DNA from 2 places in the Solibacillus sp. iso_87 genome. Region 2 is predicted to be linked to the other one. Evidence: a T-box and tRNA genes for the amino acid it is inferred to sense, from the RefSeq annotation. Region 2 holds a T-box; the other holds one or more tRNA genes.
The links. A T-box is a leader RNA that pairs with one kind of tRNA and senses whether it is charged. The one in region 2 lies ahead of trpS (tryptophan--tRNA ligase), so its partner is inferred to be a tRNA-Trp.

Region 1: it has a tRNA-Trp gene. The T-box ahead of trpS (tryptophan--tRNA ligase) is inferred to sense a tRNA for this amino acid. The anticodon was not compared.

What each region holds. Positions count from the first base shown of each region.
Region 1 is NZ_CM149656.1:3,338,696-3,354,347, forward strand. Features, by position in the region: gene AC0VXV_RS17050 (disulfide oxidoreductase) at 1-172, shown strand, start outside; gene AC0VXV_RS17055 (thioredoxin family protein) at 174-644, shown strand; gene AC0VXV_RS17060 (RluA family pseudouridine synthase) at 702-1,535, shown strand; gene AC0VXV_RS17065 (acyl dehydratase) at 1,575-2,123, opposite strand; gene AC0VXV_RS17070 (aldo/keto reductase) at 2,153-2,983, opposite strand; gene AC0VXV_RS17075 (long-chain fatty acid--CoA ligase) at 3,173-4,786, shown strand; gene AC0VXV_RS17080 (hypothetical protein) at 4,831-4,995, opposite strand; gene AC0VXV_RS17085 (VOC family protein) at 5,365-6,252, shown strand; gene AC0VXV_RS17090 (sporulation protein) at 6,361-7,128, shown strand; gene trmL (tRNA (uridine(34)/cytosine(34)/5-carboxymethylaminomethyluridine(34)-2'-O)-methyltransferase TrmL) at 7,166-7,639, opposite strand; gene queG (tRNA epoxyqueuosine(34) reductase QueG) at 7,656-8,789, opposite strand; gene AC0VXV_RS17105 (B3/B4 domain-containing protein) at 8,890-9,579, shown strand; gene AC0VXV_RS17110 (DIP1984 family protein) at 9,593-10,102, shown strand; gene AC0VXV_RS17115 (S66 peptidase family protein) at 10,335-11,246, opposite strand; gene AC0VXV_RS17120 (DMT family transporter) at 11,375-12,253, shown strand; gene nagB (glucosamine-6-phosphate deaminase) at 12,291-13,022, opposite strand; tRNA gene AC0VXV_RS17130 (tRNA-Leu) at 13,431-13,511, opposite strand; tRNA gene AC0VXV_RS17135 (tRNA-Cys) at 13,556-13,629, opposite strand; tRNA gene AC0VXV_RS17140 (tRNA-Gly) at 13,634-13,708, opposite strand; tRNA gene AC0VXV_RS17145 (tRNA-Gln) at 13,720-13,794, opposite strand; tRNA gene AC0VXV_RS17150 (tRNA-His) at 13,817-13,892, opposite strand; tRNA gene AC0VXV_RS17155 (tRNA-His) at 13,932-14,007, opposite strand; tRNA gene AC0VXV_RS17160 (tRNA-Trp) at 14,040-14,113, opposite strand; tRNA gene AC0VXV_RS17165 (tRNA-Tyr) at 14,124-14,207, opposite strand; tRNA gene AC0VXV_RS17170 (tRNA-Thr) at 14,214-14,289, opposite strand; tRNA gene AC0VXV_RS17175 (tRNA-Phe) at 14,297-14,372, opposite strand; tRNA gene AC0VXV_RS17180 (tRNA-Asp) at 14,394-14,469, opposite strand; tRNA gene AC0VXV_RS17185 (tRNA-Met) at 14,473-14,547, opposite strand; tRNA gene AC0VXV_RS17190 (tRNA-Val) at 14,566-14,641, opposite strand; tRNA gene AC0VXV_RS17195 (tRNA-Glu) at 14,670-14,744, opposite strand; tRNA gene AC0VXV_RS17200 (tRNA-Ser) at 14,757-14,848, opposite strand; tRNA gene AC0VXV_RS17205 (tRNA-Asn) at 14,858-14,933, opposite strand; rRNA gene rrf (5S ribosomal RNA) at 14,948-15,063, opposite strand; rRNA gene AC0VXV_RS17215 (23S ribosomal RNA) at 15,185-15,652, opposite strand, start outside.
Region 2 is NZ_CM149656.1:864,319-879,970, forward strand. Features, by position in the region: gene AC0VXV_RS04170 (beta-ketoacyl-ACP synthase III) at 1-22, shown strand, start outside; gene fabF (beta-ketoacyl-ACP synthase II) at 181-1,422, shown strand; gene AC0VXV_RS04180 (hypothetical protein) at 1,498-1,716, shown strand; gene trpS (tryptophan--tRNA ligase) at 1,670-2,659, opposite strand; T-box leader at 2,723-2,939, opposite strand; gene spxA (transcriptional regulator SpxA) at 3,405-3,803, shown strand; gene mecA (adaptor protein MecA) at 4,117-4,770, shown strand; gene AC0VXV_RS04200 (competence protein CoiA) at 5,056-6,183, shown strand; gene pepF (oligoendopeptidase F) at 6,238-8,046, shown strand; gene AC0VXV_RS04210 (DsbA family protein) at 9,032-9,853, opposite strand; gene AC0VXV_RS04215 (globin domain-containing protein) at 9,850-10,248, opposite strand; gene AC0VXV_RS04220 (lytic transglycosylase domain-containing protein) at 10,569-11,351, opposite strand; gene AC0VXV_RS04225 (CYTH domain-containing protein) at 11,360-11,947, opposite strand; gene AC0VXV_RS04230 (UPF0738 family protein) at 12,053-12,499, shown strand; gene yjbM (GTP diphosphokinase) at 12,655-13,332, shown strand; gene AC0VXV_RS04240 (NAD kinase) at 13,332-14,126, shown strand; gene AC0VXV_RS04245 (RluA family pseudouridine synthase) at 14,138-15,022, shown strand; gene mgtE (magnesium transporter) at 15,224-15,652, shown strand, end outside.

The DNA of each region.
Region 1 (15,652 bases), 1.5 Mb from region 2:
AAAGCTAGTTTTTATGCAGGATGCAGCACCTGCTTGTGGTCGTGTAGCATGTACCGGTCAGTATATTAACTGGTTGGGCTTTATTACGATTCCATTTTTGGCGCTTACTGCCTTTGTTATTATTGCAGCAGTTAGTTTTTATATGTTAAAGGTTTTAAAGGGGGAGAAATAATTTGAAGAAGTTAGCGATTGTCGGTGCGGTTATTGTGTTATTATTCGCAGCAATTATTGTACTGACAAACATGAAAAACAATGAAAAATTAGAAAACAACCCGTATGGAACGGACAACTTAAAACAATCAACAATCGACTTGTTGGACGATGAAAACTATCAAAATATCATTTTACCGGATGCATTAGCAGAAAAAATCGAGTCAGGTGACGGCGTTGTCGGTTATTTCTTCAGTCCTGAATGTTCTCACTGCCAAAACTACACTCCAAAACTTATGCCGATTGCCGATGAACTAGATGTTCAAGTTGATCAATTAAACATTCTTGAGTATACGGATGAGTGGACTACTTATAATATTCAAGCAACACCAACTCTTATCTACTTCGAAAATGGTGAAGAAGTTGCTCGTTTAGAAGGTGACGCACCAGATGAAACAACGCGTCAATTCTTTAACGATGTTGTGTTAAAATAAGATTATATTCAAAATCGTGTTCTTTACGAGCACGATTTTTCATTTGGAGGAAAATTAATGTTCACATATATCATTCACGAAAACGGACAAACCGTTGAAGACCTGCTGCGCGAAAAGTGGCGCCTAGGCAAAAAGCTTGTTCACGAATTACGTATGACCAAAGCGGTTACAATCGATGGAGAGCCAATTATGTGGAAGGAACCGTTCGAGAAAGGGACGAAAATCGAATTTGCATTTGATATTCCTGCTTCGAACTATATTCCAACGGACAGCTGTGATGTAAATATCCGCTATGAAGACGAGCACTGCCTAATTGTTTCAAAGCCTAAAGGAATGGCGACACATCCAAACGAACCAACTGACAATGATACATGCATGAATCATGTAATGCGTCATATTGTGGACAACGGCGGGCATTATGCAGAGCATGTACACCGTTTGGATCAAGGGACAAACGGTTTACTGCTTGTTGCAAAGCATCCGATTGCAAAATCTATTTTTGACCGTATGATCGAGGAAAAAACAATCGTCCGTACGTATGCCGCAGAAGTTCAAGGCAACCTTCGTACTGACAGCGGTACGATCAACGCTGCCATCGGTAAAGACCGTCATCACAATACTCGGCGTGTCGTGTCACCTACTGGCCAGCATGCCGTGACACATTATGAAGTGGTCAATCGCTATAAGGGCACATGTGTTGTCCATGTTGTTCTTGAAACAGGGCGTACACATCAAATTCGCGTGCATATGGCGCATTTAGGTCACCCGATCGTAGGCGATACAATGTACGGCGCACGTGAAACCGCATCAGGCGATTATGCACTGCACGCCATTCAGCTAGCATTTATGCACCCGTTTTTAGACGAGCAGATCATCGTTAAAGATAACTAAAAATCAGGCGTCCGTAATTAAACTACGGACGCCTGTTACTTATCTTTTTTCACGCTCAATATAGGTTACTTCATTCGCTCTCGAAAATTGATAAATTAAGCTTCTACCGGTTGAGTGTAATTCTTTTTCTTTTATTACAAACTGATCCCCTGTTTTTGTTGTAAATGTGATATCTCCCTTGTTACTGCCTACCACATATTCATAAACAACTTCATCGAGTTCTTCCCACCGATATTGTTGTTCCTCAAATAAATGGTGTCGTTCCAATTGTTCCTGGCTAATCAATATATAATTTTGAGTCGATAAATAACCAATGCCAATACTCAATATAAAGAGTAATAGACCGATCAAATAAACTTTCATATTACGCCTGTACGCTAAAAGCCAAAACATCACAATCAAAACAAAACCTGTTACAAGAACAAGTCTTAAATTAATTGGGTTTGGAATAAATGTAGCGGCCGACTTATTATACTGAAAAAACTCCATCTGAAAAATCGGATGGAAAATCATAATAAAAGGTGCAACAACTACAACCGTTACTGCTGACATTGAGAAAAACAAATTCGGTGAAAATTTTTTAAACACAGTTTCACTCCCCCTAAGTAAAAACGATGTTAGAAATCAAAATTGAAATTATCCGGATCTTTGCCGAATCGTTCATTGCGATTCAATGCATTTAACTGCTGCATTGTTTCATTTGTTAATTCGAAATTATATAGCTCACTATTTTCTTTAATGCGTGAAGCTGTAACAGATTTCGGAATGATGATGACATCATTTTGTAAATGCCAACGTAAGATGATTTGTGCCGGTGATACATTATATTCATTTGCAATACGAATAATCGTTTCATCGTTTAATACATTTCCACGGCCTAGCGGAGACCACGCTGTTACCGCAATCTGCTGTTGTTCACAAAATGTGCGCAGCGGTTCTTGGGACAAATACGGATGGGCTTCGATTTGGTTGACCATTGGCGCGACATTGCAAGTTGCCATAATTTTTTTTAAATGATGTTCATGATGATTGGATACCCCAGGTACACGGATGAGCTTCTCATCATACAAGCGCTCAATTGCACGGTAAGTATCTACATATTTATCCTCAACCGGCCAATGTGTTAAATAAAGATCCACATAATCCATATCAAGCTTTTTCAGTGATGTTTCAAATGCACGCAATGTATTGTCATACCCTTGGTCGCTGTTCCAAACTTTTGTTGTAACAAAGATGTCCTTGCGCGGTACAGAAGAATGGCGAACTGCTTCCCCTACTTCTTCCTCATTGTAATAAAGCGCGGCTGTGTCGATTGCACGGTAACCTAAATCAAGCGCTGTTTCAATCGCCTGAAGTGTTTCATCACGGTCCGTCATTTTATAAACTCCTAAACCTAAATAAGGCATTTCTACGCCATTCGTTAACTTTTTCGTTGATTGTAAATTCATCTTGTTCACCTCTTACATTTGATTGTGTTTATTATAACATTCTAATTATTTATCGTTTACTAATTGCTATTATTTGTTAATACATACAGTCTTATAAACTTATTATCTAGCATATTACCATTTACAGAATAATCTTCCATCTTCAGGAGTATATATTATAATATATTCTCGTTGAGGAGCTGAAAAACTATGATGGATACACAACTAGTTTTGACTGGATTTTTAAAGCGTGCACAACGGTACTTCCCGAACAAACAAATTATCTCTCGTACAAGCCCCACTAAAACACATCGCATCACATTCAATGACTATGTAAGAAGAACGTACCGTTTAGCGGATGTCCTGACAAAGCTCGGCATGAAGCGTGGTACCAAAGTCGGCACATTTGCCTGGAATCATCACCGTCACCTTGAAGCGTATTTTGCGATTCCATGCAGCGGTGCTATTTTACACACGATTAACATCCGCCTTGCCCCTGAACATATTGTTTATATTATCAATCATGCCGAAGATGAGATTTTATTGATTGATAGCGACTTATTCCCGTTAGTCGAGCCTGCACTTGGCCATTTGAAAACGGTTAAACATATTATCGTCATGGGTGATGAATTAAGCGCTCCGCAATCCAGTTTCCCGAATGTATACAGCTACGAACAGCTTCTACAGGAAGCAGATGAAAATTACGAGTTTCCGACAGATCTGGATGAAAATCTGCCAGCTGGGATGTGCTACACTTCTGCAACGACAGGTATGCCAAAAGGTGTCGTCTATACACATCGAAGCATCGTGCTTCATAGCCTCGCACTAGGTCTAGCTGAATCCTTTGCAGTAAAAGAAAGTGACACTGCCCTTCCTGTTGTGCCGATGTTCCATGCAAATGCATGGGGCTTCCCGTTTGCTGCATTGAATTTCGGCTCCAATATTGTTTTACCAGGACCAATGATGACACCAGGTTTAATACTGGACTTGGTTGAACAAGAAAAGGTGACAATTACAGCAGGTGTTCCAACAATTTGGCTTGGCGCACTGGTTGAACAGGAAAAAAATCCTCGTGACCTTTCATCTGTCCGTTTAATTATTTCAGGTGGCTCCGCATCACCAAAAGGCTTAATTCAGGGTTACAATGAAAAACTTGGTGTTCCGTACATCAACGCCTACGGTATGACAGAAACTTCACCGCTTGTAAGTATGTCGCATCTAACAAGCGATATGAACGAATATACAGAAGATGAACAGTTAAATATCCGCGTTTCTCAAGGTTTGACAGTTTCACTAATTGAAACAGAAGTTGTAAATGAAAATGGCCCGGTTCCATGGGATGGAAAAACAATGGGTGAACTGCGTGTCCGCGGTCCATGGATTGCCTCTGAATACTACAATGATGAACGGACGAATGAAGCATTCCGAGATGGCTGGCTTTATACAGGTGACATTGCGGTATATACAAAAGAAGGCTATATCAAGCTTACCGATCGCACGAAAGACCTTATCAAATCGGGTGGAGAATGGATTTCGTCCGTTGATCTGGAAAATGCCCTCATGTCACATCCAGCTGTTTTCGAGGCTGCCGTAATTGCAGTCCCGCATCCGAAGTGGCAAGAGCGTCCGCTGGCATGTGTTGTTTTAAAAGAAGGTGCAACGGCATCTAAAGAAGAGCTAATCGAGTCAATCGAACTGGACTTTGCAAAATGGTGGCTTCCGGACGATGTCGTATTTTTAAACGAAATTCCAAAAACTTCTGTCGGCAAATTTTTAAAAGCAACTCTACGAGAACAATTAAAAGACTATAAAGTTCAAATCTAACGAAAGAAATGTGCACTGAAACGCAAATTTCAGTGCACATTTCTTTATTTCCCTTCATCCTCTTCATCATCAAACTGCTGCGGATCTGAAATGCGTTCAGCTTCTTCCAATTGCCCGCCGTCTCGTAAGTTCTCCATTTGCTTCCCTAGAATTTTCAGCTCATCCATAGTATTAGCCATATTTCCGTTGACAATTTCTTCTCTTTTCATACGCTATCCCTCCAAATTAATTCAGTATTATTTTTTTCCAATTTTGACTGATTTCTGTCATAAATAAAGTATTCATTCAAATAATTTATGCTATACTGAAAAAAGAGATAATTAAAACATGAGGAGGATTCTTCCATGAAATTACTTTTAATTCTTGGTATCAGCATATCATTTTTAGTAGCTATTTTCACAGCTGGCTATGATAGCAAACCATTCCCAAAAGAAAGATAATTCCACTAGCTTCCCAGTAAAGGACAATCGTCAAGTAGCGATTGTCTTTTTCATTTGACTTTTATTATCACATATTTTATATTAGTTACATAAAGTAAGTTGATTATAAAAAATAACCATTAAGGGAGTTCATATATTATGGCTACACATTTTCATAAAAAACCTAATCTATACCCAGCTCATGTTCAATTAAAGGTTTCTAACTTAGTACGTTCGATCGAATACTACACAACGGTTATCGGCTTTAAAGTTTTACAGCAAACAGAAACGGAAGCATACTTAACAGCAGACGGACAAACAAGCTTAGTATCACTAGTCGAAGTACAAAATGCGCAGCCGCTTAAACAAGGCTTTGCAGGTTTATACCACTTAGCATTACTATTACCCTCTCGCAAGGACTTAGGAAACATCGTACAGCATTTTGTTAACATGAATATTCGTCTTGGTGCTGCAGACCATGATGTTTCAGAAGCACTTTACTTGAATGATCCGGATGGAAACGGAATCGAAATTTATATCGACCGTCATGAATCGGAATGGACTTGGAATCAGGATGAACAAGTGCATATGGTGACAGAACAGCTGAATTTCCAGCCGATTTTAGCGGCTGCAGATGGCAACTGGAACGGTCTGCCTGCTGATACTGTTATGGGGCATGTACACTTATCAGTAGTAAATCTGGACAAATCAGAGCAGTTTTATACAAATGTATTGGATTATAATGTTGTGACTCGTTACGGTGCACAGGCGCTGTTTGTATCAACTGGTAAATACCATCACCATTTCGGATTAAACACTTGGAACAGCAACAACGGCCATGCTCCAAAAAACGATATGGTCGGTTTAAAATCCTTTACGGTCGTATTAAAAGATGCGCAATATGCTGAAGAAGTAAAACAAAGCCTGACAACTAACGGCTTCATTGTTGAAAACTTTGCAGAAGCACCAGCACACGGTGGCACTCAGTTATTCTCTACTGTTGATCCAAACGGTTTACGCATCGTATTTACATTAGACGGTGAATAATTACCGGTAACCTAAAGCAAGAGCCCGAAAAATTTTTCGCGCTCTTTTTGAAACTTTCTTTTCTGTCCTACGTATACATAACTAATTACAAATAACGGAGGAATTCATTTGTCACTATTTAATAAAGTTTTAGCAAGTGTTGGTATAGGAGCTGCAAAAGTTGATACAAAATTGCACAAATCAACTTACACATTAAATGAAAATATTTCAGGTGTTGTAGAAATCATCGGGGGTAGCACGGAACAGCAAATTGATGCAATCTATCTAACACTTCATACAAACTTTATCCGCGAAATTGATGATAAAAAGATTAAAGATGAAGCGGTTTTGCACAAATACAAATTAAATGAGCCATTCACAATTCAGGCAGACGAAAAACGTCAAATCCCATTTTCGTTCGCCCTGCCCCCTGTTGTTCCGGTAACAACGGGCAACTCGCGTGTATGGATTCAAACGGGCTTAGACATTAAAAATGCTGTAGATCCTACAGATAAGGACTTTATCGAGATTCAGCCAACTCGTCTTGCGAATGGTGTGTTAACAGCTATTCAAAATATGGGCTTCCGGTTACGTAAAGTAGATAACGAACAAGCCCCTTCTTATTTGCGTCGTCAAACACCGATTGTACAGGAATTTGAGTTTACACCGACAAACAGCACGTATCGCCGGTATCTAGACGAACTTGAAGTTGTCTTTTTACATCAATCATCAAACTCAGTCGAAATTTTATTGCAGGTAGACCGACGTGCCCGCGGACTTGGAGGATTTTTATCCGAAGCATTCGAAATGGATGAAAGCTTCATCCGCCTTACATTATCCGAACACGACAATATCCAGGCAAAGCTTGAGCAAGTGATTAAAACGAAGATGAAATAATAACAAGGCAAGAAGCTTCAGTGCTTCTTGCCTTATTTTATTTTAACCCTGGATAGTTTTGTTGTCTTAGTACTTCGTAAATAACGATTGCCGCAGTGTTTGATAAATTCAGTGAGCGGATATGGTCACTTTGCGGGATGCGCAGACACATATCGGCACGCTCTTTTGCAAATTCCTTTGGCAAGCCTGTCGTTTCTCTTCCGAACATAAAGTATAGGTCACGTTCTGAATTGCTGAAATCATGTGTCGTAAATGGCTCATCACTATATGTCTCAATTAAATACACATCGCCATCTTTACTGTACTCGATAAAATCTTCTAAAGAATCATGGTAAACGACATTCACATGTTCCCAATAATCCAATCCAGCACGCTTCAGCATTTTGTCATCAGTTGAAAAGCCCAATGGACGGATTAAATGTAATGATGTATTTGTTCCAGCACAAGTGCGGGCAATGTTCCCTGTATTTGCTGGGATTTCTGGTTGATATAATACGATATGGTTTGGCACTTCTGATCCTTCTCTCTTAATGATTTAACATTGCCAGCCCTTTTTCAATCTCGGCCAGCACTTCATCATCCTGCTCTGTTTTTCGGGCAGCCAATAAAATTTCTTCTGCCCCATCTGTTCCGATTTTTCCGATTGCCCATGCTGCTGTTCCTCTTAATACAGGGCGTTCATCTTTTTGCAATACTTGAACTAAGTCAGGCATTGCCGCTTCTTCTTTAAAGTGGGCAAGCGCTAAAATGGCATTGCGCTGAATCGGCTTTTTACCGCGCCATGAGCCGGATACATGTCCAAACTTTGCTTTAAATTCCTTATTGGAAATTGATAAAAGCGGCTGAAGTAGCGGTTTTGCGATTTCAGGATCCGGCGTGAATTCATCATGAATCCAGTTTAGCTTTCCCTTATTCTTCGGGCACACTGTCTGGCATGTATCACAGCCGTACAAACGGTTTCCGATTTTGGCACGAAACTCATCCGGCAAAAAACCTTTCGTCTGAGTTAAAAAGGCAATGCAACGCTGTGAATTCAGCTGCCCTGGTGCGACGATCGCTCCTGTTGGACATACATCGATACATAATGTACAGTCACCGCATTCGTCTTCCATCGGTGTATCTGGAGCAAATGGGATATTCGTGATGATTTCACCTAAATAGACGTACGAACCAAATTCAGGTGTAATAATAGAGCAATTTTTGGCGCTCCAGCCGATACCTGCTCGTTCTGCAACCGCACGATCTACCAGTTCCCCGGTATCGACCATCGATTTCACCTTTACATTCGGCACACGCTCCTGCAGCCAGGCTTCAATGAGCTGCAAACGATCTCGAACTGCTGTATGATAATCAATCCCCCATGAAGCACGGCAAAAAATGCCGCGACGCTCCCCTTTCTTTCCTTGCGGGGCATCTTGCATGCGTGAAGGATACGCAATGGCAATCGCAATAATGCTTTCTGCTTCATTTAATAATTTTAAAGGCTCTGTACGCAGCTCTATATTTGCTTCTTCAAAGCCTGATTGGTATGCTAATTGTTGCTGACGACGGAGACGATTCTTCAATTCATGAAACGGAGCAGCGGTTGTAAATCCGATTTTATCAACACCAATGGATGCTGCATATTTCACTAAATCTTCTTGAAGTTGATGTACTTTCATTTCACATGCTCCTTTCAAATGATACAATAGATATAAATTTATTTCGCATTACATATTTTAGTATTTCTCCCATTAAAAACTATGTAAGAAGGTGTTCTACATGAATATTTCAATAAATGAAGCTCTTTTTTCTGTAAATGAACAATTAAAAATTGGCCTTATCCATTATAGCAAAATTATCGTTGAAGAATCTCCTCAAATGATTAAAGGACGTATACAACTTTATCAGGAAAATCTATATTTGGAATTACAGGAAACACCTGTGACAGAACGACCTGGCATTAAAGAGTGGCGACAGCTTTGGAAGGCTTTCGGCGGTGATCCGAACCGGTACCGTCACTCTGCGGAAAGTTTAATGCGACGTATCGCTAAACAGCAATATTTAGCACCGTTCCATTCGGCAGTTGATTTAAACAACTTCTTTTCACTGCAATACGAGATTCCTGTTGGCATATATGATTTAGATGTTATTGAAGGGGACGTGAAAATCGAAGTAGGCAATGCGGCGACAGGCTATGAAGGGATCAACGGACGCTTTAATTCATTGGAGAATATCATTCATTCAAAAGATGCGCTCGGCCCATTCGGCAGTCCCTTTGTTGATTCAAAAAGAACGGCAGTAACAGAAGCTACGACAAATGCTCTGCAAATCTTTTATTTACGCCCTTCTCTAAGTGAAGAGGAAGCAACTGAACTATTGAGCAGTGCAGGAAACATGTTTACGCAAATTAGCGGTGGCGAATATGAAGTACATATTCTATCAAAGGAAAATTCAAAAGTTCATTTTTAAGGAGTGGAATCATTTGAGTATTAACTTAGCTGAGGCAGTAAAACTGAAAAGTATCATTACGAAGAGAATCCAGGAAAGAACAATGCAAGTGCATTCATTAACACATGTCATTATCGAGAAAGGCGAACAGCCAAAAGCACCTGACTATACTCTTGATATGCTTGAAGCAGAGCTAAAAGAGCTTCGTTATGATTCACGTAAGCTTGATGCCCTAATCTACCGTGCTAACATCGACAATACTGTTGTATTTAAAGACGAGGAAATGCCTATTGTCGAAGCGATTGAACTGGCGAGCCAATTACGTGCAGAAGCACAATTTTGTAAAAACCTTGGTTCTGAAGAGAAAGAAGCTTTCTACCATAACTCCGGTGATGCAATGCTATACCGCGTAGCATTGTATGATCCAATGACATATCGAAACCGTGCAAACGAGCTTGAAAAAGAAGCACATCGCCTTTCCAACTTTATTAATGCCAAAAACTATCAAGTTGAAATCGAATTTGATGACAGCAATTATTTCTAAACCTAGGGCGGTGAGACTCCAAACTAGGTAATAACGAGCGATTATGCTTCGGCATTCCCAACAACTGGTTAAACCAATAACTCTTTACCGTTTACAATGTTACCTTTCACTCATAACCAACCATAGTAAAAGCTAACACAAACTTATAGAGTATTTTTGCTCGCTCGTTATTAAAAGACACCAGCTCACCTAAACGTGAAAAGGTGTCTTTGCTTATAATTACATATATTTACTACTCTACACCCGGTAAAATTCTTAAAAGCTTTTCATCTGCATCCAATATTACGTCCACACCTAATGGAATCGCAATATTAGGTTCACAGTGGCCAATTTTAAACCCAGCTAACACAGGTTTGTTAAACGGCTTCAAATACCCTTCTATTACCTTCAATACATCTTCATAGCTGTATGTATCATCCGGCATATTAAAATCTGCTATAACAAAGCCTGCTGCAAGCTCCAGCTTTCTTGAAAGACGCAACTGGTTCAGCATTAAATCAATTTGCTCAATTGTTTCCCCTATGTCTTCCAGAAGTAAAATTTTATTGCGTACATCAATTTCAAATTTCGTACCAAGCGTACTGACAATTCGGTTTAAATTTCCGCCTGTTAACTCGCCGCGTACAACTCCCGGTACAACTGTCGTAAGAGGTGTAATACTTTCCGTATACTGAATTTCAATCGGTTGGAACAGCTGTTGGAACATCTTTTTAGAAAGAGTATCCAGCTCCCCTTTCGGACTGGACATCATCGGTCCATGGAATGTCACTAAATTTGCAAACTCGTTTACTTGTGTATGTAAAGTCGTCACATCGGAAAAGCCCCAAATAATTTTCGGATTGTCCTCGATTAATGGGTAACTTATTTTATCGATTATTCTTGAGATTCCATAGCCGCCCGTCAATAAAAAGACTGCCTTCACTTCCGGATCGACAATCATCTGGTGGAAGTCTTTAATCCGCTCCTGATCGGAACCTGCCAAATAGCCTTCATAAGCCTGTACCGTATTTCCAAGCTTATATTTTAAACCTAGCTCTTCTAAAAACGCTAATTTATCACCTAATGATTCAATTTTAAGCGGACTGCTTAAATTAACTAATCCTACAGTATCGCCATGCTGTAATCTTGTTGGTCTAATTTTCATGTTCATGACCTCCTTTTACCTCTGTCGCTATTGTATCATAGCGTTTTATGTAAAGCGCATTGCAAATTTCATGAGGTTGTCCCTATAATAGATAAAATCATTTTTCCAATATAAGGAGATGTACAATAATGAAATTTCCACCACAGCTACTGCTCATTTTAGCTACTTTATTATGGGGCGGTAACTTTGTAATTGGACGAGCCGTTTCTGGGGATATTCCTCCGATTACACTTGCTTTTTTACGATGGACTGTCGCCTTTCTCGTATTTTTCCCTATCGCATTCCAACGTACGAAAAAAGAATGGCCTGCGCTGAGACAACATTGGGGTGCCGTCATTATTTTAGCACTTACAGGAGTGGCTGCATTCAATACGCTCGTTTATATCGGTTTGCATTATACAACATCTATCAATGCATCATTAATGAATTCATCAACACCGATTATTATATACATACTGAGCTTCATCTTTTTAAAAGAACGTTTAACAAAATTCCAGATGATCGGCACGCTGCTCTCTTTAGCCGGAGTGCTCTTTATTATATCCGGGGGTTCATTACAAAGCCTGCTTTCATTTTCATTCAACAAAGGGGACTTAATCGTATTAATTGCGGTAGTGTGCTGGAGTATTTATTCATTACTCATTAAAAAGTATGCTGGTAAACTGCCAGGGTACTCTACATTTTTAGTGACGATCGCAATCGGTGCCATTATGTTACTACCTTTTGCAGTATATGAACAACTTTCAACTTCACAAGCAATCGTATGGAACGCTTCGACAATTGGGGCGATTGTTTATGTAGGGATCATTGCTTCAATTGTTGCCTTTTTAAGCTGGAACACTGGCGTTGTTTCATTAGGTGCAAACAAAGCAGGAATCTACCTGAACTTCATTCCACTATTCGCTACAATCTTTGCCGTGCTGTTTTTAAATGAGCAACTCCTGCTTGATCAAGTAATCGGTGGGATCGCTGTTATTGCAGGGGTATTTATTTCAACGATGAAATAATATAAAAAGGAGTGCACATTGTATGCACTCCTTTATTTTATTTTACATCTGTATAAATAACGGTCACATTCGGATGGTTGTGCAGAGCGCTTGCAGGGAAGTCTTCTGTTACTATACCGCTGCGCAAACGATCAAAGGCCTCTTGTTTTGATGCACCCGAAATTAATAATACAATCTTTTTAGAACTCAAAATTGTCTTGATACCCATTGTAATGGCATGTGTCGGCACATCATCAATTGAATCAAAATAAACTTGGTTCACTTCACGTGTAGACTGTGCAAGCTCTACAATATTTGTACCTAATTCGAAGGGAGTTCCCGGTTCATTAAAACCGATATGTCCATTTACACCAATTCCTAAAAGTTGGATATCAATATTTCCTGCTGCCTTAATCAATGCATCATATTCAGCTGCGGCCTTTTCTAAATTCGATTTATTGCCTGCTGGTAAATTAATATTTTCCTGTTTTATATCGATATGATTAAACAGATGATGATCCATATAATAATGGTAGCTCGATTCATTTGCTGGGTTAATGCCGATATACTCATCCAGATTAAAAGATTTGGCCTGTGCAAAAGAGACTTCGCCAGCCTTGTATGCTGCTACCAGCTCTTTATAAAAGCCTTCCGGAGTACCTCCAGTAGCCATTCCAAATACCGTTTCACTATTCTTTTTTAATTGATCTATAAAAATTGAAGCGGCAATTTTACTCATCTCATCATAGTTCGCCGCTTCAATCCATTTAAAATTTGTTGCTACATTCATTTGTTTAATTCCCTACTTCCTCGCTATAATACATAATTTATATCACCTAAATAAGATACGTTTTTTAAAATTCATTTCTAACATAACCATGTTAATTTTATAGTAAATAATTTTAATACGCCAGAAAAAACGTGCAGGATTTCTGGAAAATATACTAATTTTCTTTGTATATAATATGATATTCTCCACCACTAATTTCCCAATATTCCGTAAGCAGACTTTATTTGGTTTATTATCATATAAAAGAATCGATAAATCTATTCTTTCCTAATTTCAATTATAAATAACACAGTTGGAGTCGGATTCTATAATCTATTCTATGTTCTTTAAAAAGATTAGGGGACTTTATATTTCAATTATATAAACAAAAAAAGACTTCACAGTATGAACTGTGAAGTCTTTTTCAGATACCGAGTGTGGGACTTGAACCCACACGCCTCGCGGCAACGGATTTTGAGTCCGTCGTGTCTGCCATTCCACCAACTCGGCAAAATAAGGTAAAAAAAAATCGGGTTTTCCGATTTAATAAAATATGGAGGCGGCAACCGGATTTGAACCGGTGATAAAGGTGTTGCAGACCTGTGCCTTACCACTTGGCTATGCCGCCATATTGGAGCGGAAGACGAGGTTCGAACTCGCGACCCCCACCTTGGCAAGGTGGTGTTCTACCACTGAACTACTTCCGCAAATTAAAAAATGGCTGGGGTACCTGGATTCGAACCAGGGCATGACGGAATCAAAATCCGTTGCCTTACCGCTTGGCTATACCCCAAAAATTTTAATTTTATATATAATGGGGCGACTGATGGGAATCGAACCCACGAATGCCTGAACCACAATCAGGTGCGTTAACCACTTCGCCACAACCGCCACTATATTATAATTTTAATACTTAAACCTAAATAAAAATGGGGCGACTGATGGGAATCGAACCCACGAATGCCTGAACCACAATCAGGTGCGTTAACCACTTCGCCACAACCGCCACTATATTATTTTAAGTACTTTTAAGTTATTTGGCAGGGGCAGTAGGAATCGAACCCACACTGACGGTTTTGGAGACCGTAGTTCTACCTTTAAACTATGCCCCTATCCAAAGGATGGTGGAGGGGGACGGATTCGAACCGCCGAACCCTAAGGAGCGGATTTACAGTCCGCCGCGTTTAGCCACTTCGCTACCCCTCCAGGTAATGGTGCCGGCGAAAGGAGTCGAACCCTCGACCTACTGATTACAAGTCAGTTGCTCTACCAACTGAGCTACACCGGCAAAAATATGGTGGGTTTGGACGGAATCGAACCGCCGACACTTAGAGCTTCAATCTAATGCTCTACCAACTGAGCTACAAACCCACAATTTAATGTTTTAAAAAATGGCGGTCCCGACCGGGATCGAACCGGCGATCTCCTGCGTGACAGGCAGGCATGTTAACCGCTACACCACGGGACCATTTGGTTGCGGGGGCAGGACTTGAACCTGCGACCTTCGGGTTATGAGCCCGACGAGCTACCACTGCTCCACCCCGCGATAATATTATTTGTTTAATGGTGGAGGATGACGGGCTCGAACCGCCGACCCCCTGCTTGTAAGGCAGGTGCTCTCCCAGCTGAGCTAATCCTCCAACGCTGGATACTACTTATGTATCTTTTTGGTGACCCGTACGGGATTCGAACCCGTGTTACCGCCGTGAAAGGGCGGTGTCTTAACCACTTGACCAACGGGCCTCTAAATTAGCCTGGCGGAGAGTAAGGGATTTGAACCCTTGATGCAGGGTTACCCGCATACACGATTTCCAATCGTGCTCCTTCGGCCACTCGGACAACTCTCCAAGATTTAATGGCTCCGAAGGCAGGACTCGAACCTGCGACCTGCCGGTTAACAGCCGGATGCTCTACCAACTGAGCTACTTCGGAATAATTCTGTAACAGCCTAGCGACGTCCTACTCTCACAGGGGGAAGCCCCCAACTACCATCGGCGCTAAAGAGCTTAACTTCCGTGTTCGGTATGGGAACGGGTGTGACCTCTTTGCCATCATCACTAGACTATTTATTCGAAAGACACTATTTATTATACCATACTTTTCTTATTTGTCAAGTATTTTTGTAATAAATTTTCATTCTTTCAAAACTGGATAAACGTTTCATTGAATTGGTGCAATAAAATGTGGTTAAGTCCTCGACCGATTAGTATTCGTCAGCTGCATGCGTCACCGCACTTCCACCTCGAACCTATCTACCTGATCGTCTTTCAGGGGTCTTACTTACTTGCGTAATGGGAAATCTCATCTTGAGGGGGGCTTCATGCTTAGATGCTTTCAGCACTTATCCCGTCCATACATAGCTACCCAGCGATGCCTTTGGCAAGACAACTGGTACACCAGCGGTATGTCCATCCCGGTCCTCTCGTACTAAGGACAGCTCCTCTCAAATTTCCTACGCCCACGACGGATAGGGACCGAACTGTCTCACGACGTTCTGAACCCAGCTCGCGTACCGCTTTAATGGGCGAACAGCCCAACCCTTGGGACCGACTACAGCCCCAGGATGCGATGAGCCGACATCGAGGTGCCAAACCTCCCCGTCGATGTGGACTCTTGGGGGAGATAAGCCTGTTATCCCCGGGGTAGCTTTT
Region 2 (15,652 bases):
CGCATTAAAGTGGGGTAAATAAGAATGTAGATTGGGATGTGGGGGAAAGATGGAACGAATGCTAAAATCGTCATGGCCTGTCACAACGCATTCGTGACCACATCGTATTGGCCCCAAATCCGAAATAGAAATCAATCTTTAAATAGGAAAAGAACTTAACTTAGAAAAGGGTGTTAAATAATGGAGAAAAGAAGAGTTGTTGTTACAGGAATCGGTGCAGTAACGCCAGTAGGAAACAGTGCAGAACAAGCATGGGAAAATGTAATTGCAGGCAAGTCTGGTATTGGACCATTAACACGAGTAGATGTAAGCAAATTTCCAGTATCTGTAGCGGCTGAAGTAAAAGATTTTAATATAGAAGATTATATCGACCGAAAAGAAGCTCGGAAGATGGACCGTTTTACACATTATGCATTAGCAGCTTCAATGATGGCTGCAAAAGATGCCAACTTGACGATTACCGAAGAAATGGCACCTCGCGTAGGTGTTTGGATCGGTTCTGGAATCGGCGGAATGGAAACGCATGAACAGCAGTTTTTAACATTCCAGGAGCGCGGTGTTCGCCGTGTGAGTCCATTCTTCGTACCGATGATGATTCCGGATATGGCTTCTGGACAAGTATCGATTTATCTTGGCGCAAAAGGGGTAAACTCTTGTTCCGTAACGGCTTGTGCATCAGGAACTAACTCGATTGGTGACGCATTTAAAGTAATTGAACGTGGAGATGCGGATGTGATGATTACAGGTGGAGCAGAGGCGCCAATCGTAACAATGGCGGTAGCAGGCTTCTGTGCAAATACAGCGTTATCGTTAAATCCGGACACGGCTTCTGCATCACGTCCATTTGATAAAAACCGTGACGGCTTCGTTATTGGTGAAGGCGCAGGAATTTTAATTTTGGAAGAGTATGAACATGCAAAAGCACGCGGTGCGAAAATTTACGGTGAAGTTGTTGGATATGGTTCAACTGGGGATGCCCATCATATTACAGCACCGGCTCCAAACGGTGAAGGTGCAGCACGTGCGATGCAAATGGCAATCGATGATGCACAAGTATCGCCTGCCCGAGTTGGTTACATTAACGCACACGGTACGAGTACACCATATAACGACTTATTTGAAACACAGGCAGTTAAGACTGTTTTTGGTGACCATGCCTATAAATTGGCGATGAGCTCAACGAAAAGTATGACTGGCCATTTATTAGGTGCAGCAGGCGGTATTGAGGCTATCTTTACAGTACTTGCATTGAAGGAAGGTATTTTGCCGCCGACAATGAATTTACACGAGCCGGATCCGGAATGTGATTTGGATTATGTACCAAATGCAGCACGCAAAGCGGAAGTTGAATACGCGTTAAGCAATTCACTTGGCTTCGGTGGACATAATGCTTGTTTATTGTTTAAAAAAATTACAGATTAATAAATAACAAAAAACGAACGTGCTTCTTCTATCGCACGTTCGTTTTTCGTATAGTTGTACGAAGGATGGTGTTTTGTGACACGTTTCGTACTTTTTTTATTTTTTTATGGGCTCAGTGTCATGTCGATCAGTAATATGATTTTATACTTGAATTACCGCACGCTCGGTTATTCATGGCATGCTGTATTGATGTACATTGTACATGGAGCAGAGTTGTATATGCTGCTTGTTGCTATTGGCGGGATGATTAGCGTCGTTTACGGCCTAAGCCCATCGCGTTCTCCATTTTCTTAAGTGTTTTAGAGGCAATGGCATTCGCTTTTACTGCACCCTCATCCAAAATTTCATCAAGTTCCGGTGAGTCAATAAGTGCATAATAGCGTTCCTGAATTGGTGTTAAGTGGTCAATAACAGCCTGTGCTACTCCAGCTTTAAAATCACCATAGCCTTTGCCTTCATATTTTGCTTCTAAATCTGCAATTGCTGTTCCGGATAAGGCAGATTCAATAATAAGCAAGTTTGATACACCTGGTTTGTTTTCAATATCAAATTTAACGATACCCTCAGAATCCGTTACAGCAGATTTGATTTTCTTCTCGATTTCTTTTGCTGTATCAAGCAGGCGGATCGTCGCTTTTGTGTTCGTATCGGATTTTGACATTTTTTTCGTCGGCTCCTGCAATGACTTGATACGAGCGCCTTCTTTCGGCAATTGAATATCAGGAATTGTTAATACGTCATTGTAGCGCTTATTAAAACGCTCAGCTAAATCACGTGTTAATTCAATATGCTGCTTTTGGTCTTCGCCAACCGGTACGATGTCTGTATTGTAAAGAAGAATATCGGCAGCCATTAACGGCGGGTATGTTAATAGTGCAGCAGAAACAGACTCTTTACCTGTTGATTTGTCTTTGAACTGTGTCATACGCTCTAATTCACCGATTGAAGCGACACATTGCAGCATCCAGCCGGCTTGTGCGTGGGCAGGGACTTCTGACTGAATAAATAAGATCGATTTTTTCGGGTCAATGCCGCATGCAATATACATTGCAGCCAATGAGCGGATATTTTTACGCAGCTCCAGGCGATCCTGTGGCACAGTAATTGCATGCTGATCCACGATGCAATAAATGGCGTTGTTGTTTTCCTGTAGAGCAGGGAATTGTTTAATCGCTCCGATATAGTTCCCTAAAGTAATAGTTCCTGTTGGTTGTACACCTGAAAAGATTGTTTTCAATGGGTGTTCCTCCTTAAAATCAAATGAAAATAAAAAAACATCATGCGTCCTCTATTCGAAAATAGAAGGGACGAATGATGTTAAAATCCGCGGTACCACCCAGCTTGCCTTAATCGGCCACTTTGCTTCGTAACGTGAAGGCGACGAGCTGGACTACTAATAGAAATGTTCATCAAGCTAACTCGGAAGTCCATTCCATTTAACGAATGATCTGTTTGCACCAACCACAGACTCTCTAGGCATTCTTATTAAATGTACTACTCTTCGTCATCGTTTTTCATAATCTTGAAAGGATTATAACGTAACTAATGAAAAGAAAGCAATCGTTTTATTTTAAAGAAACAGGAATAAAACGAAGAAAAATGGAAATAGTAGTAAATAGATAATTAAATTATATGAAATGGCATCATATTATCTGATTTTTTCTCAATTACAATTTATTAAATGAGAAAAAACATCAAAAATCAGTACGTTTTATTTTACTATTTTACGGGTAAAATTTGTTATGGCACAAAATTATAAAAAGTGTGCTTATTAGAGAGAAATGCGTAATAAAATTTATTACGTAAGTTGAATTATTTGTTGACATTGTATATTCAAACATGGGTTATTCATGTATAATGGGAACAGAATCTTAAATTAAATTAATTCTAAATTGAGTTTTACTTATACATTTGTGCTTCTACATTAACAGGAAGCAACATCTAGCAATTGAATTGAAATCAATTAGAGAGGGAGTGAGCCAATGTTAGTAACATTATTTACTTCACCAAGTTGTACTTCATGTCGAAAAGCAAAAGCATGGTTAGAGGAACATGATATCCCATATACAGAACGCAACATTTTTTCCGAGCCACTTACAATTAGTGAAATCAAAGAGATTTTACGAATGACAGAAGATGGTACAGATGAAATTATCTCAACGCGTTCGAAAATTTTCCAAAAGTTGAATGTCGATGTTGAAACATTGCCGTTACAACGATTATATGAGCTTATTCAGGAATATCCGGGACTATTACGTCGTCCGATTATTTTAGATGAAAAACGTCTGCAAGTTGGTTATAACGAAGATGAAATTCGTCGATTCCTGCCTCGTAAAGTACGAGCATACCAGTTGCAAGAAGCCCAACGCATGGTTAACTAAATATACCGCTCATGATGTTACGGATGCATATTGTGCAATTGTAGCATCTTTTTTTTATTTTAGAACATATTAGAAAGAGACCTTAAGGACTTGATTTAAAGTATTTCGTGCAATACAATTTCAATTATTCAAATAATTTACGCTGAATAATGTTTTTCCTTTTCATTTTAATCCAATCCATCATACAATAGAGTTATAGATACTTCTAATATTTAAAAGTATCTAAGTTCCGATGCAATAGAACGCCATATTGTATGCCACTTGGAAATAAAGCGACGTTCTATACAATGACTGTGAAGGGGGTTGAGGTCTAATGGACATCGAACGCATTAATGAAAATACGCTAAAATTATTTATTACGTATAGTGATATCGAGGACCGCGGTTATACGCGCGAAGAAATATGGTACAATCGCGCAAAAGGTGAAGAGCTTTTCTGGGATATCATTGGTGAAATAAATACAGATGATTATTTCGATTTAGATGGTCCAATTTGGATTCATATTAACGCTTCAGAAAGTGGATTGGAAGTCGTTGTTACACGCGCATCTGTAGGTAATGACTCCGAAACTTCTTCGATGGCTGGCAACTTTGAAGATGACCTTCATATATCAGATCAATTAAATGAAATGGAAGAATCGATCTTCAATGCGATTGGCAAAGCAGCAAAAGAAGAAGAACAATCGCTTGAAAACGCCCGATTCCGATTTAAAGATATTGACGAACTAATACCTCTTGCAAAACGCGCAGCACCATTAGGAATAGAATCCGTGTTGTATAAATGGGAGGATTACTACTATTTATATGTAGATTTAAAAGATTTGGAAAGCCAGGAAGCGAGAAATATCATCGCTTTATGTACTGAATATTTAACGGCTTCCAAAATTACAGCGCACCGCCTTGAAGAGTATGCGGAGACAATCATTGCTGAAGACTGCTTCGAAACAATCATTACGTATTTTGAGTAGGAAAGCAGTTTACGAAAGCCACCTGATTTTAGGTGGCTTTTTTATGTTTGTAATGGGGTAATATAATTGTGAAAGTAGAAAATGTAGGGAGAAAATTATAACGTAGCTTGGAAAAAGTGAAAAACAATATGATAAAAGTAGAACTTTGTGAGGCAAAAGTGGAAAGTTCATAGATATGTAATAAAAGTAGAATTTCTTTGAAAAAGCCAGTTTCCAATAGTTATTATTTATAAGTTGAAATAGAATGAGCATTTCATTAAGATGGATAAAAAGGAGTGGAAGCAAATGCTGGTCGCAATGACCGAACAACAGCAATTATTTCATTTAACGTCGAAATTTTCCCTGAATGAACTGCAAAGATTAAAAAAACAGCAATCCTTTTTCTGCCCCCAATGTAAAGAACAGCTTTTATTAAAGGCTGGACAAATAAAAATTCCGCACTTTGCACATCAAAAAAATAGTGAATGCGATTCTTTGTTTTCGGAAGGGGAATCTGCTTCACATCTACTTGGGAAACAACAACTCTTCCACCAATTTTCGAACCTTCAGCTACGTCCCGTTCTTGAACCGTATTTACCGCAGCTTCAACAGCGACCGGATCTTCTCATCACATTTAAAAATCGTCAATATGCAATTGAATTTCAGTGCAGCCCCATCGCACATCCATCTTTTCAACAGCGAACAAGCGGCTATTTGCGTGCCGGAATAACTCCGATATGGATTTTGCACACGCCCGAAAAATTTAAATGTCCCGGTATCGTAAAAGTTTCAATCAATCAAACAAACGCTCAATTTATGCAACAGTATAAAACCCAGAAATTCCTCATCACCTATGATGTAAAAAGCAAAACCTTCTACTATATTAGTAATTTAATCCATCTTCATAAATTGCAGTATTTTGCAGTTGTTAAGCCGTTAGCCCTCAATCAACAACGTTTTCCGCTCTTAGTTCCTGAAAAAGTAACGAAACCCCAATTTCATTTGCTTCTGAAAAACTTCAGCATATTCCGTGAGCAATATATCCGCCCCCGTCTATTATTAAGCAAAAAAGGGGTTAACGATCAATTTTTCCGTTCTATCTATGAATTAAGGCTAACGATGACGGATTTGCCGATTTTTTTAGGGATTCCTGTGTGCAATACGCATGCTTTTAATCAATTTTGTATAGAATGGCAAGTAGGGTTTTTTCATTTTATGGAATACCATGCGCTCACTGCTAAAACGATGAATGAAAATGCAATTCCTTATTTTTTCAAATGGAATCAATTGGAGCTGACGGATGAGCGGAGAGCAGCGGTGGAACATTATTTAGCAATTTTAAGACATCTCAATATTGAGCAATTGGGTGATAATATTGCCGAGAAACAACTTTTTAATGTTCTGTACGACGAATTGGTTGCATTTGGATGTTGAAATTGTTTAAATAGATTTATAATTTCGAATTTCGGAATAGTAGGAGGCAAATAAATGGCAAAGCAAATTTTAACGCGTGAAGAAGTACCTGAGCAATTAACATGGGATTTAACAACAATTTTTGAATCCGATGAGGCTTGGGAAGCTGAGCTGAAAGAAGTAGAACAATTATCAAAAAAAGCTTCGGATTATAAAGGGAAAGTAGCGGATAGTGCGGAAAGCTTATACAATACATTGCAGTTCAGCGATGCATTATACGAACGTCTGAGCAAGTTATATGTATATTCTCATTTGAAGCATGATCAGGATACTACGAATAGTAAATACCAGGATCTTGATGGTCGTATTCGCTCTGTTCTTACAAATGCAGGAGCAGCGTGGTCATTTATTACGCCTGAAATTTTAGCATTGGATGAAGCGACATTAAACAGCTATGTGGAAAGCTATGAACCACTTTCGTTATATGAACAAAGTCTAAGAGAACTGAATTTGGGCCGTCCTCATATTTTATCTGCGGAAAAAGAAGAGCTGCTGGCACAATTTTCCGAAGTGACATCGACAGCTGGCAAAACATTCAGCGCTTTAAACAACGCAGATTTGGAATTCCCGAAAATTATAGGGGAAGATGGAGAAGAAGTACAAATTACACACGGTAATTATATTACAATGCTTGAAAGCGACAATCGCGAAGTACGTGAGGCAGCATTTAAAGCCGTTTACAAAACTTACGGCCAATATAAAAATACATTTGCGACAACTTTAGCCGGGAATGTAAAGGCGCATAATGCCAATGCAAAAGTTCGTAATTACAATTCAGCGCGCCATGCTGCACTTAGCAATAACTTCATTCCTGAAAAAGTGTATGACCAGCTTGTTTCAACAATCCATGACTATTTACCGGCATTACACCGTTATGTAGAGCTTCGAAAAAAAGTGCTTGGTGTCGATGAACTGCATATGTACGATCTATTTACACCGCTTGTTAAAGAAGTGAAAATGGAAGTAACATATGACGAAGCGAAGAAAACGATGGTAGAAAGCTTTGCTCCACTTGGTAAAGAATATCAGGAAATCGTCCAAAAAGGTCTGGAAAGCCGGTGGGTAGACGTGCTTGAAAATAAAGGGAAACGCAGCGGTGCTTATTCCTCTGGAACGTTCGGTACAAATCCGTATGTGTTAATGAACTGGCAAAATAATGTAAATAACCTTTATACATTGGCACATGAATTCGGCCACTCAATGCACAGTTATTATTCACGTGCGAACCAGCCGTATCAATATGCGGATTACTCAATTTTCGTTGCAGAAGTGGCTTCAACGTGTAACGAAGAATTATTATTTGATCACTTAATGAAAACATTGGATGATGATAAGCAAAAAATCTATTTATTAAATCAATGGTTAGACGGTTTCCGCGGTACAGTGTTCCGTCAAACAATGTTCGCAGAGTTTGAGCATATCATTCACGAATTAGATGCAAAAGGCGAATCAATCACATCGGAAAAATTAACATCGATTTATTACGATCTAAACAAACAATACTTTGGTGATGCAATGACAGTAGACGAGGAAATCGGTCTGGAATGGGCACGTATTCCACACTTCTACTACAACTATTACGTATATCAGTACGCAACAGGTCAATCAGCGGCAACAGCATTATCTAAACAAATTTTAGAAGAAGGCGAACCGGCAGTTGAGCGTTATATTAACAACTTCCTAAAAGCAGGCTGCTCGGACTTCCCGATCGAAGTATTAAAAGCTGCAGGTGTAGATATGGAATCTCCGGAACCGATCGCATTGGCATGTAAAGTATTTGAAGAGAAGTTAGAAGAGCTTGAAAAATTATTATTAAATAATTAATAGTTTGTGAAAACGCATCTGTTTAAGGTGCGTTTTTTGCTTGAATAAATGGAAATTTACTTTAAATCAGTGGGGGATGAAGAAAACTATTTAGGAGAAGCTGTCAGAAGTATAAATGTAAAGAATGGTGATATATCGGCGTTTGAGGCGGGGAATTAAACTCGAATTTATGATATTTTATTTTAAACCTCTTTTCTTCATATGGAAACGCTTACTATATGACGAATTTGTGAAATTGTGAAAGATTCATTGCAAGAAATATTATTCCATGATAGAGTAATACTCGTGAAATAAATCACATAACAAACATACACCCCTTTGTTTGAACGTGAACATTTCTCCCATCCCCTTTGTGAAAAAGAGGCGTCTTATTTCTCGAGAATAAGGCGCCTCTTTTGTTTTGTTTACCGATTTTTCGAGCTGTAGATGGAAGGGCAGGGGGAATTCTACAGGATGAGTAGGAAATTTCTCACTTCGGTAAATAGTTTCCCCATTTCAAAGGAAACTGTCTACTTCACACTCAAAACTTTCCACATTTCCATGAAAACATTCTACTTTCGTATAAAAAGATTCTACTTTTCCGATCCAAGAGTTGAATATAGTAGGAGCGTTCTACTTAATCAGGGAACAGTTCTACATTCAGCTTAAAACTTTCCACATTCCAGTGCAAACGTTCTACTTTCGTACCAAAAACTTCTACTTTATCAATTCAAACGGCGAATAAAAGCACGTCACTTCACTTCCTCAAAAAAGCGTCCTACATCCCTCATAACAGCCCCTTCACTATATCTAGCATGGTGTCATCTCATAACCGCATGAGCGGGCGCAGGAAAGGATTTATATCTGTATCTACCCTCACAACCATAAAAAAGAAGTGACTGTTCGTATCCCAACTCGGAACAACCTCCAGAAAACATTAAAAAAAACCAGCCTGCATGGATGCATAGCTGGTGAAAATATTGTATAAGTGCGTTTAATAAATTATTTAGTAGGTCGTACGTTCTTTTGCACGCCAAAGTGTAATTTCATCGGTCATGATGCGTTCTACTTTTTGCTGAAGCATACGTTTCTTTAATTCGCGTTCTGCCAGTTGTTCATTGATTGAGTAGATTTCGGCTACTTCAGCTGTTGTAAGGGTGCTGAATCGATCGAATAACTCGTCTAATGCGGGAACCGGTTGGCGAATTAATTCTTCTCCTAGCAATTCTGCTAAAATATGCTCGTAAACTTCATAATTATAAGAACCGCTTACTTTCAGGCCTTCATCTTCAATGCATTCATTGAAAAATACGATGCTTGGAATTTCTTCAACTTCCATTTCACGAGTTAAGTATAAATCGCATTGGAACGCACGAGCTGCTTCTTTTGAACCAAAGTCGGACACGAACTCATCCATATCGAGATTGACTTGCTGTGCGATTTCAATTAATGTCGCGTGTGAATTGATGTTGCGTGTATTAAGTGTTGCTACTTCTTGAACTTTGTTTAAATAGCGGAAACCTGCACGCTTTCCTTGAAGTTCGGCCGCTTTAATTGCAATTGAAGGTAATGCTGGATGTGTAATATCCAATTCCGCTCCGGAAACACAGCCTTTCATCCGGCTCGTCATGCTGTTTAAAGCAGCGAGTTCCGTACTAAGGACATATCGACATGTAAAGTAATGACCGTATTCTACTTGCAGTTTACGCATTGTCGTTTGTAGGGCTAATGCTTTTTCGCAAAGAGGGTCAATAAAAATATAAAGCTCAATCGGTTTATTACATGTAGATGGTGCTACAGGTTGCTGTAAAAGTTGGACATTATTCACTCAAATCCCTCCTCATCATTTGGGGCGTTGACCATATGGTGAGCAGTCATAACGAGACGCTTATAGTAAACTTCACGGAATTTACCGTCCAAGCCCACTTCGTCCATCGCCTCTGCCATACATTCAAGCCATGCCTGGGCACGATCGGGTGTAATTTTAAAATGCATATGTCTCGCACGCATCATCGGATGACCATGTTCTTCTGAGAAAAGGTTAGGTCCCCCAAGATACTGCGTTTGGAATTGTATTTGTTTACGAATTGTTTCCGTCAGATCTTCAGGGAAAATAGGAATTAATAAAGGATGCTTCGCCACTCGAGAGTAGAACGCGTTAATTAATTCAGAAAGCTTTTCAGCACCGAGTTCCTCATAAGGAATCGTATATTTTCGATTCATTAGTTATACTCCTTTGTGTCTTTCTTTGCCAGTATATGAAATATGAATGTCATGTAAGTAATGTAAATTTCATTTAGGCGATACAATCATTCTAGCAACGTAGGGCCATTTTAACAAATAAAGTGCCCTGCCAAAAAGTTTAAAGGGCATTTCACATCTATCATCAGTACCGCTGAATCATTGATTAATAGGTGTTTACACCGATTTTCCAACTAATCCAAATTAGAGCATTTCAGGAGCATAAACAATTAAATATCAAAATTGCTTTTGGCTTTCGTCTTCAAATTTTCACTGCAAGTTCACCGGTATTAATAAAAAATTTACACATTCATATAGTTCATTATTTTTTTGACATAGTTTTGAGTTTCCTGGAAAGGTGGGATACCCCCATATTTTTTTACATTTCCAGGACCCGCATTGTACGCAGCAAGCGCTGTTTCCACATTATTATCAAACTGGTCGAGCATTTGGCGTAAATATTTTGCACCACCCATAATATTTTGTGCAGGGTCAAAGCGGTCAGACACCCCTAAATAGCGCGCAGTTGCAGGCATGAGCTGCATTAACCCGGATGCACCGGCAGCGCTAGTAGCAGAAGCATTAAAGTTCGATTCCTGTTTGATAACGGAAGTAATCAGTTTTTCAGGTAAATTGTATTTCTTAGCGGCAGCAGTAATTTCTGCCTGATAAGTCTCAGCACCGGCAAAGAAGTTTGCTACATCGGTCTTTCTAGTAAAATCCGTCATATACTGTTCAATTGTGGATGTTTCATTATTTGCTGATAGGCTATTGAATGTACCCGGTAAATTCGTTAAGTTCGATGAATTATTCAACAAAAATGATGCGATATAGTTTTGAGCAGCCGAGTTTTGCTGCTGCGAATTAGAAGTTTGTTCGGAATCCGTTAACTGCTGGAAAGTGCTCACATCACCAAGTCCATTTAGCGAACTTGATAAAGATTGTCCATTTAAAATGTCGCTCATTAAGTCGGAAAATAGAGTCGACGTAGATGATGATAATACACTTGCGCTTGACTGATTGGATGTATTTAAATTCTGCATTGCCTGAAGTTCAAGCAATGTTTTCATTGATGAAATATCCATCACAGCACCTAGCCTTTCTGATTGTTTAAAGCCGTCATAAAGCGCACTATTTTCTTTTGCGCAGGCTGTGGCTCAATTTCATGATGTGCCAAAAATTCGGAGAAAATCTCTTTTCCGACTGCTTCATCATGTGTCTCATATTCTACCTCATAATCGTCGCAGTGCAAATAGAAAGAATGGTCAAACACGAGCAAACCGCCTTTGTATGGGATTTCTACCCGGTCGGTCGTCAATGTTCCGTAACAGTGCAGCTCGCCTACCGGAATATTAAATAGCGCCAGTCTTTCGTTTACAGAATACGGGGGCACTCCTTCACCGGCCAGCATACGATCTGCTTCCTCACTTGTTAAGTAATCTGTCGTTTCTAAATGCTGGTGCTTGGAAGCTTTCTCTTTTAACGTAAATTCAATCGCATCTTCCACGACACGAATTCGAAGAGCACTGTGAATTTGTTTTAAATCGTTTTCTTTTGTATCAAAGTAATGGTTAACCTGGCGAATAATTTGTTCGTTTTTTATGGAGAATGCTTCAAGAAGCTGTTCATACTGTGACTTTGTTAGTATATTCTTAAATTCTATTTCAATTTGCTGTGTCATTGTCATCGTCCTTTTTGTTAATAGTTTTCAATTAAATTCAACGGCTGAAAGAAGTCAAACGTTTCTGCACCAATCGAGTGTCCTATGGTAAAATGTGAAGGGTAGATGAATCATCAATTTTATCATCCGACAATTTCAGGTGATGAAAAGAAAAAGGAGATTAATTCATTGCGAAACGTATATATAATTGATCATGTTGAAGTAGTACATAAAGAAATCTATTTTATTTTAAATGAAAAGAAACAACTTAGCCAATTGCAATCAACAGGGCAAGTGATCGTCGATTCGGATAACGAGGCGTTTCTTTATATCATAGAAGAAAATGAGGCATACAGTTATATAAGCTTTTCAAAAAATGTATGGCCGCAACTATTACAAATGTTATTGGCAGAGCAGAAAGCATACTTGAAAGTGGAAGATGGTCTGCTGCCGCTTCAACAATTTGCTGATGAATTACAAGGATTGCTTTATAATATTGAAGGCAACAGCAACTATGGAGATCAATTTGTTGATAATATCGAAAAGGCATTTGCCGAATTCTTGAATAAATAGCAATAAACTTAAATATCACAAGAAAAACATCATTTCACGTGATTTAGGTGTGAAATGTGTATTTCTCGTCTACAAGAAGTATAATTGTTTGAAACAACGTGTTGATGAAATAGTGTGAAAGGTATGAACTATTTCTAGTTGGGGGGTTTTTTAAATTGGGGCAGTGGGAAGTATTTTTGAGTCCATATCGACAAGCTGTGGATGAACTTAAAATAAAATTAAAAGGGATGCGTTCGCAATTTGGTATTATGAGTGCCAATTCGCCAATTGAATTTGTTACAGGTCGTGTAAAACCACTTGCTAGTATATATGACAAATCGCTTGATAAAGGGATACCATTCGAACCGACTGCGCGTTTAGGAAATGAATTGCAAGATATCGCCGGTGTACGGATTATGTGTCAGTTCGTGGATGATATTGCAACAGTAACCGAGCTGATCCGTCAGCGTAATGATATGAAAGTGATCGAGGAAAAAGATTATATTACACACAGTAAACCGAGTGGCTATCGTTCACACCATATGATTATTGAGTATCCGGTAGAAACGATTCAAGGTCGCATCGTTGTTGTGGCAGAGATTCAAATTCGTACATTGGCGATGAACTTCTGGGCATCAATTGAGCATTCCATGAACTACAAGTATAAAGGGATTTTCCCTGAAGAGATAAAAAATCGATTGCAAAGCGCAGCCGAAGCAGCATTCCGATTAGATGAAGAAATGTCCTCAATTAGAAGTGAAATTCAAGAGGCACAGGCATATTTCAGTGAAGTGAAAGAAGCAACGAATACAGCTATCCATAAGTCAACTGACAAAGAGGAGCGTGACAAATAATGAAGTTTTCAATTCAATCACGCAGAGATGACCAATCAAACGAATTGATGGAGCTCGCAAAATCTTATTTAATTGATTTCGGTTTACAATTTGATGAACAAGAGCCGGAAATTGTTCTTTCGATTGGCGGCGATGGAACATTATTGCATGCTTTCCACCGCTATTTGCACCGTTTGGATAAAACAGCTTTTGTCGGAATCCATACCGGCCATTTAGGTTTTTATGCCGATTGGAAACCTTCAGAGCTAGAAAAGTTAGTATTGTCGATTGCCAAAAAGGAATACAATGTCGTTGAATACCCGTTATTGGAAGTGCAGGTTCATCGCCAGCATTCCGAATCCAGTACGTTTCTGGCGCTGAATGAAGCAACGATAAAATCGCCGGACGTAACGCTTGTAATGGATGTGGAGCTGAACGGCGAGCATTTTGAGCGCTTCCGTGGGGACGGTTTATGTATTTCGACACCGTCGGGCAGTACAGCATACAATAAAGCACTTGGCGGAGCGATTATTCATCCGACATTGCAGGCTTTGCAAATAACAGAAATGGCATCGATCAATAACCGTGTGTTCCGGACGGTAGGATCATCTTTAGTATTGCCGGCACATCATAACTGTGTACTAAAACCTGTACATGAGCAGCAATTTAATATGACAGTCGATCATATAAGCATGACGGAAACCGATGTAAAATCGATTACATTTAATGTGGCAAATGAAAAAGTGCGTTTTGCTCGTTTCAGACCATTCCCGTTTTGGGAACGTGTGCATGATTCATTTATCTCGAATGAATAGAATGAGGGTATATGGATAAACGATTTCAATTACAATTTATCAATACGGTCGATCAGGAGCTTTTGCGTGATGCAATTGCTCACTGGGGCATTTCAAAGCGTGCATTGACCGCCATTAAATTTGATGGTGGGGCACTTTTGGTTAACGGTGAAGAAAGAAATGTGCGGCATCGCTTGGCGGAAGGCGATGTTGTATCGATTATTTTCCCGGTAGAAGAAGCAAGTGAAGGACTGATTCCAGTACAAGGAGAATTAGCTGTTGTTTATGAAGATGAGGCAGTGCTTCTTATCGACAAACCGGCCTTCATGAGCTCGATCCCTTCTCGGGAACATCCGAATAATTCGCTTGCCAACCTTGTATATGGCTATTTTGAACAGCAGCAGCTTGCTTCTACTGTTCATATCGTGACAAGACTTGACCGCGATACATCCGGGTTGATGCTTATAGCAAAGCATCGTCATATACATCATTTAATGAGTGAACAGCAAAAAAAGGGACAAATTCATCGTGAATATGAAGCAGTTGCAGAAGGCATCATTGAGCAAGCACAGCAGTCCATTATCGCTCCGATTGGACGGAAGGATACGAGTATTATTGAACGTGAAGTACGTCCAGACGGACAATTTGCCCATACGGATGTTACTGTGCTGACTCGTAAAAATAATACGACACATATTCGCCTGAAGCTTCATACGGGAAGAACCCATCAAATACGTGTTCATATGGCTTATATTGGCCACCCATTAGTAGGGGATGAATTATATGGAGGCAATCATACATTAATTGACCGCCAGGCACTCCATTGCCGCTACATTGAATTTGAACATCCGTTAACGAAAGAAAGAGTGCACTTTAAAAGCAAGCTGCCGGAAGAGATTTCTACATTGATTAACTAATGCAAGATGCCAAGATTTCATTGGCATCTTTTATTTTTGGGGAAATTGGGAATATACTGTTGAGAAGGAATTTACGTAAGTCATTAGTCGATTTATTGAACGACGAAAAAAAATAATGATAAAACGTAATTAACCTTGACGAAATACGGTAATTAATCATAAAATAACTCGTTATGAAAAGTCGAAAGGAGGGGGGCAAGCATGATAGAGGAAAAAAATGATGAAGTCCAGTACGATGAAGCGTTTTTGCGAATGCTGCTTGATGAAGAAAATATCGAGTCATTCCGCGAACATTTCCTAGTACTCCATCCATATGATCAAGCACAGTTTTACGAAGAGGTGGGCCCGGACATACGGCAAATTATTTATCGTTACTTGTCTCCTCAAGAAATGGCAATCATTTTTGAAACAACTGAAATTGAGGACGATGAATATAAAACATACTTAGATGAGATGGATCCATCATATGGTGCGGCCATGTTCGGCTTCATGTATACCGATAATGCGGTAGATATCCTCAATGAATTGGATACCGAGCAACGGGAAAATTTCTTGGACATGATGGATGAAGAAACCGTCGATGAAATTAATGAGCTTTTAGGCTATGAAGAATATACAGCCGGGGCCATC